DNA from 2 places in the Actinokineospora lacus genome. Region 2 is predicted to be linked to the other one. Evidence: riboswitches for the same ligand, from Rfam matches in the RefSeq annotation. Region 2 holds a riboswitch; the other holds the start of a gene.
The links. A riboswitch is a leader RNA that binds a small molecule or an ion and turns the genes downstream of it on or off. The one in region 2 is predicted to bind glycine.
Positions count from the first base shown of each region.

Region 1: another riboswitch for glycine. It lies ahead of gcvP (aminomethyl-transferring glycine dehydrogenase); the one in region 2 lies ahead of gcvT (glycine cleavage system aminomethyltransferase GcvT).

Region 1 is NZ_JBQERA010000009.1:17,746-20,945, reverse strand. Features, by position in the region: gene ACTG9Q_RS22245 (bifunctional nuclease family protein) at 55-531, shown strand; gene ACTG9Q_RS22240 (MerR family transcriptional regulator) at 834-1,400, shown strand; glycine riboswitch at 1,472-1,575, shown strand; glycine riboswitch at 1,576-1,695, shown strand; gene gcvP (aminomethyl-transferring glycine dehydrogenase) at 1,766-3,200, shown strand, end outside.
Region 2 is NZ_JBQERA010000016.1:8,299-11,498, forward strand. Features, by position in the region: gene ACTG9Q_RS29830 (serine hydroxymethyltransferase) at 1-312, opposite strand, end outside; gene gcvH (glycine cleavage system protein GcvH) at 314-694, opposite strand; gene gcvT (glycine cleavage system aminomethyltransferase GcvT) at 714-1,802, opposite strand; glycine riboswitch at 2,063-2,153, opposite strand; gene ACTG9Q_RS29845 (energy-coupling factor ABC transporter ATP-binding protein) at 2,347-3,072, opposite strand; gene cbiQ (cobalt ECF transporter T component CbiQ) at 3,069-3,200, opposite strand, start outside.

The DNA.
Region 1 (3,200 bases), on a different contig from region 2:
TGCTCGGTGAAGACGGGACGCCGGAGCCCCAGCGAGCGGAGGGAGGCGAGCCCGATGAGCAGCGAGATGCGCGTGGTGGGCGTGCGGGTGGAGCTACCCGCCAACCAGCCGATCCTGTTGTTGCGTGAGACCGACGGTGATCGGTACCTGCCCATCTGGATCGGGTCGGTGGAGGCCACCGCGATCGCGCTGGAGCAGCAGGGGGTGCGGCCTGCCCGGCCGTTGACCCATGACCTGCTCAAGGACGTCATCGGCGCCTTGGGCCGCGAACTGGAGCAGGTCCGGATCACCGACCTGCGAGAAGGCACCTTCTACGCCGAGCTGGTCTTCGACGGCGACATCCGGGTCTCGGCCAGGCCGAGTGACTCCGTGGCGCTCGCGCTGCGGGTGGGCGTGCCCATCCACGCGGAGGACGCGGTGCTGCAGGAAGCGGGCCTGGTCATCCCGGACGAGCAGGAGGACGAGGTGGAGAAGTTCCGCGAGTTCCTCGACTCGATCTCCCCGGAGGACTTCCGGGGCGCTGACACCTAGACCGGTTGCACGCGCACCGCGTTGACCGGGGGAGACCTCGCCCGGTCCGGTGTGGGGGCGTCGGTCGCGGTGCGATGGCACATCCATCCACAATGCGGCATCCTGCTTCTCTCACCGTGCGGTTCGCCGGTTGTCCGCGCGTCGCGTTGACCCCTGGGCGGGGTCGTCTTACCGTCGGGGACGAGCCGATTCGCGCCGGGCGTGCGAGCCCACCTCCGCGAAACGGCGCGGCCGAGGCGTTCCCACCAGCGGAACGGGCGGTCTCGTTCGCCGGTCGCCAGACCGGTCGAGGGGAGGCAGGCGTGTTGGAACACGGGTCCACCACGGCGGGTCAGCCGGACGGCGCCGAGCAGGGCGAGTTGTTCCCGGACGCGTCGCTGCCGGACGAGTTGGTGGGCTACCGCGGGTCAGCGGCCTGCCAGATCGCGGGCATCACCTACCGCCAGCTCGACTACTGGGCGCGCACCGACCTGGTGGTGCCCACCATCCGCAGCGCCCACGGATCGGGGTCGCAGCGGCTGTACTCGTTCAAGGACGTGCTGGTCCTCAAGGTCGTCAAGCGGCTGCTGGACACCGGTGTGTCGCTGCAGAACATCCGCGTCGCGGTGGAGCACCTGCGCCGCAGGGGGGTGCGCGACCTGGCGAGGATCACCCTGTTCAGCGACGGGACCACGGTCTACGAGTGCACCTCGCCCGAGGAGGTCGTCGACCTGCTGCGCGGCGGCCAGGGCGTGTTCGGCATCGCGGTCAGCGGCGCCATCCGGGAGATCACCGGCACCATTCATGAGTTCCCCTCCGAGCGGGCCGACGGCGCGGTCATCTCCGACGACGAACTCGCCCAGCGCCGCAAGGCCCGAACGGCAGGATGAGCTGTGACGCCCGCCACCGCAACCGGTGAGCGGGCAGGTCACCCGGCTGGGGCTAGACTCAGCGACGTCGCCGATCCCGCGCGGGAGAGTCCGACCGGCCCCACCAGGCCGGTTCGGCGCCGAAGGAGCAAATCCTCCCCGGAACCTCTCAGGCACCCAGGACCGCATGGGGGAGACACCTCTGGAAAGCGAGCCCGCCGGTCACCTCCGGCAGGGCCCCGCCGAAGGTGCAAGCCCGCTGCAGCGGGTGAAGCTCTCAGGCGCCCGGGTACCGGGCACGGACAGAGGGGGAGGGCCACCGGGCGACTGACGTCCGTGGGCCCGAACCCGACTGCCCGAACCCCGACTGCCTGAGGAGCTTGCCGATGACGAGCGACCGCGTCCCCCTCGCCGCGCTGGAGCACGGCACCCCGTTCGCCGAGCGCCACATCGGCCCGCGGCCCGCCGAGCTGGCCCGCATCCTCGACACCGTCGGCGTCGGCTCCTTGGAGGAGCTGGCCGAGCACACCGTGCCCGCCGCCATCCGGGAGGACGGCCTGCGGCTGGACCTGCCCGAGCCCGCCACCGAGGCCGAGGCGCTGGCCGAGCTGCGCGCGCTGGCCGCGTCGAACCGCACTCTCGCGCCGATGATCGGTCTGGGGTACTACGGCACGGTCACCCCGCCGGTCATCCGCCGCAACGTGCTGGAGAGCCCGGCCTGGTACACCGCCTACACCCCGTACCAGCCCGAGATCAGCCAGGGCAGGCTCGAGGCGCTGCTCAACTTCCAGACGATGGTCGCCGAGCTGGTCGGCCTGCCCACCGCGAACGCGTCCATGCTGGACGAGTCCACCGCCGCCGCCGAGGCGATGACGCTGCTGCGCCGGGGCGGGCGGTCCAAGTCGAACCGGTTCGTCGTGGACGCCGACACCTTCCCCCAGACCATCGCGGTCGTGCGGACCCGCGCCGAGCCGCTGGGCATCGAGGTCGTCGTCGCCGACCTGGCCGACGGCCTGCCCGACGGTGAGTTCTTCGGCGTGCTGCTGTCCTACCCCGGGGCCTCCGGGGTGGTGCGCGACCACGCCGAGCTGATCGCCGAGGCGCACTCGCGCGGCGCGAAGGCCGCCGTGGCCGCCGACCTGCTGGCGCTGACGCTGCTGCGCGCGCCCGGCGAGATCGGCGCGGACGTCGTCGTCGGCACCACCCAGCGCTTCGGCGTGCCGATGGGCTTCGGCGGCCCGCACGCCGGGTACATGGCCGTCGCCGCCGGGCTGGAGCGGCAGCTGCCCGGCCGCTTGGTCGGCGTGAGCACCGACGCCGACGGCAACCTGGCCTACCGGCTGGCGCTGCAGACCCGTGAGCAGCACATCCGCCGGGAGAAGGCCACCTCCAACATCTGCACCGCGCAGGTCCTGCTGGCCGTGGTCGCCTCGATGTACGCCGTCTACCACGGCCCCCTGGGCCTGCGCGGCATCGCGACCCGGGTGCACCGCATGGCCGCCGTCCTGGCGGGCGGGCTGCGCGCCGGTGGCGTCGAGGTCGTCCACGACGGCTTCTTCGACACCGTGCTGGCCCGCGTCCCCGGCCGCGCCGCCGACATCGTCGCCGCGGCCCGGGAGCGGGAGGTCAACCTGCGCCTGGTCGACGCCGACCACGTCGGCATCGCCACCGGCGAGACCACCACCCGCGCCCACCTGCGCGCGGTGTGGGCGGCCTTCGGGGTCTCCGGCGACCCCGACGCCCTCGACGAGACGGTGGCCGACGCGCTGCCCGGCGCCCTGCTGCGGACCAGCGACTACCTGACCCACCCGGTGTTCTCCA
Region 2 (3,200 bases):
CGCGGCGTTGGCCTGGGCCCCGGAGTGCGGCTGCACGTTGGCGTGCTCGGCGCCGAAGAGCGCCTTCACCCGGTCGATGGCCAGCTGCTCGACGACGTCGACGTGCTCGCAGCCGCCGTAGTAGCGGCGGCCGGGGTAGCCCTCGGCGTACTTGTTCGTCAGCACCGAGCCCTGCGCCTCGAGCACGCCCAGCGGGGCGAAGTTCTCCGAGGCGATCATCTCCAGGGTGGACTGCTGGCGGCGCAGCTCGGCGGCGACGGCGGCGGCGATCTCCGGGTCGACGGTGGCGAGGTCTTGGGAGAAGGACGTCATCTCACTCCTCTTCCTTGGTCAGCTCGGCGTAGGCGGCCGCGTCGAGCAGGGTGGGCTCGCCGTCGACCCGGATGCGGAAGAGCCACCCGTCGCCGAAGGGGGAGGTGTTGACCAGCTCGGGGGTGTCGACCACGGCCTCGTTGATCTCCACGACCTCGCCGTCGGCGGGCGCGAACAGCTCGCTGACCGACTTGGTGGACTCGATCTCGCCGCAGGCGTCGCCCGCGCTGACGCTCGCCCCGACCTCGGGCAGCTGCACGAAGACCACGTCGCCGAGGGCTTTGGCCGCGTACCCGGTGATGCCCACCGTGGCCGCCGCCGGGTCGGACAGGTCGACCCACTCGTGGTCCTCGGTGTAGGACAGGTGCTGGGGGGTGCTCATGTCGGTGTCGGTCTCCTGGTCAGGCGGGACGCTGGTAGAAGGGCAGTGCCACGACCTCGACGGGGGCCTTCGCGCCCCGGATGTCGACGGTCAACGCCGTCCCCGGCGCGCTGAGCGCGGCGGGGACGTAGGCCATCGCGATCGGGTGCCCGAGGGTCGGCGAGAGCGCGCCGCTGGTGACAGTACCGACCGGGGTCCCGTCGGCGTCGAGCACGGAGTACCCGTGTCGGGGGGCGCGGCGCCCCTCGCCGCGCAGGCCGACGAGCGCGCGGTCGGTCTCCTTGCGACGCTGGAGCGCGTCCCGGCCGACGAACTCGGGCTTGTCGAACTTCACGACCCGCCCCAGCCCGGCGTCGAACGGGGTCAGCTCGGCGGTCAACTCGTTGCCGTACAACGGCATCCCGGCCTCCAGGCGCAGGGTGTCGCGGCAGGCGAGGCCCGCGGGCAGCAGGCCGTGCTCCGCGCCCGCCTCGGTGAGCGCCGCCCAGACGGCGGGGGCGTGCTCGGCGGCGGAGTACAGCTCGAAGCCGTCCTCGCCGGTGTAGCCGGTGCGGGCCAGCAAGATGTCGTGGCCCGCGGCCGTGGCGGGCCTGCCCGCGTAGTACTTCAGGGTGTCGAGGTCCGAGCCGGTGACCGCGGTCACGATCGCGGGCGAGGTGGGGCCCTGCACGGCGATCAGCGCGTACTCGGTGGAGCGGTCGGTCACCGTCGCGTCGAACCCCGCGGCCCGCTCGGTCAGCGCGGCCAGGACCGTGCCGACGTTGGAGGCGTTGGCGACGACCAGGTACTCCTCGGTGTCGAGGCGGTAGACGACCAGGTCGTCGAGCACGCCACCGTCCTCGGCGCAGATCATCGTGTAGCGCGCGCGGCCCGGCTTGACCGCGGACAGCGTGCCGAGGAGCGCGTGGTCCAGGGCGTCGGCGGCCTGCGGGCCGGTGACGGCGATCTCGCCCATGTGGCTCAGGTCGAACAGTCCGGACGCGGTGCGCACCGCCTTGTGCTCGGCCAGTTCGCTGCTGTACCGCAGCGGCATCGACCAGCCCGCGAAGTCGGTGAACGACGCGCCGAGGGACTGGTGGACCTCGTGCAGCGGAGACGGGTTGCTCATGGGTGGGCGGACTCCTTGGGCGCGCGGGGACGGCTGATCCGGCGGCAGCGTGCCACGGGGCGCGGCGGGCCGCAGGGGAACGGGGAAGGACGGCAAGACGGGGGCACCAGAGCTCCTACGGCTACGACGGGGCGGCCGGAAGCCGACCCGCGGGTCTCGGAACTCCCCCTCTGTCATGGCACCTGAGAGCTTCACCGCCGAGAAGGCGGCTTGCACCGTGGGTGAGGCGCTGACGTCGCGCCCGCTTTCCAGAGTGGCCTGGCCGGTGAACGGTAGGTTTACCTGAGAGTTTCCGGGGAGTTTGCTCCTTCGGTGCCCCGCGCGTGGCGGAGGCTCTCCCGTTCTGGCTCGTGCGGCCCACTATGCGGTTGTGGCCCGGACGATAGTGTCCCGGCCTAGAACCTTCACCATGTCTCGACATGCCCACGACGCGCCTGGCTGCGTTGCCGGAACGCCCAAGTATGCCCAATACGAGGACGTTCCGCCGCCTTGCCAGCCACGCCGTGCACACGCCGATACACGGCGAAGGTTCTAGGCCGGGACACTAGTCCAGGCGGAACCCGAACGGAAGTTCCAGGCGGTGGGCGGCCAGCAGGGCGGTGTCGGCGAGCAGGTCCCGGGTGGGGCCGTCGGCGACGACGACGCCGTTGTCGATCAGCACGGAGCGCGGGCACAGCTGCAGGGCGTAGGGCAGGTCGTGGGTGACCATGAGCAGCGTGCGCTCCAGGCCGATGAGCACGTCGGCCAGCTCGCGGCGGGCCACCGGCTCCAGGTTGGCGCTGGGCTCGTCGAGCACCAGGATCTCCGGGTCACAGGCCAGCACGGTGGCCAGCGCGACCCTGCGGCGCTGGCCGCCGGAGAGGTGCGCCGGGGAGCGGTCGGCGTGCTCGCCCATGCCGACGGCCGCCAGCGCCCGCTCGACCCTCGCCCCGACGTCGGGGAGGCCGAAGTTGGCCGGGCCGAAGGCGACGTCCTCGCGCACGGTGGGCATGAACAGCTGGTCGTCGGGGTCCTGGAAGACGATGCCGACGCGGCGGCGGATCTCCTTGAGGTTGGCCTTGACCACGGCCAGCCCGCCGACCTCCACCCGGCCCGCGCCCGCGGTGTGCACGCCGTTGAGGTGCAGCACGAGGGTGGTCTTGCCCGCGCCGTTGGGCCCGAGCAGGGCGACCCGCTCGCCCTGCTCCACGCGCAGGTCCACGCCGTAGAGGGCCTGGTGGCCGTCGGGGTAGGCGAAGGCGAGCCCGTCGACCAGCAGGGCCGGGGTCACAGCGCGGCCGCCAGGACCGCGGCGCAGGCCAGCGCCGGGGCCACGCCCGCCAGCCAGGCGCGGGGACGGGCGGGCGCGCCCGCGTCGGGCAGGGCGCCCGCGTAGCCGCGCGAGACCATCGCCAGGTG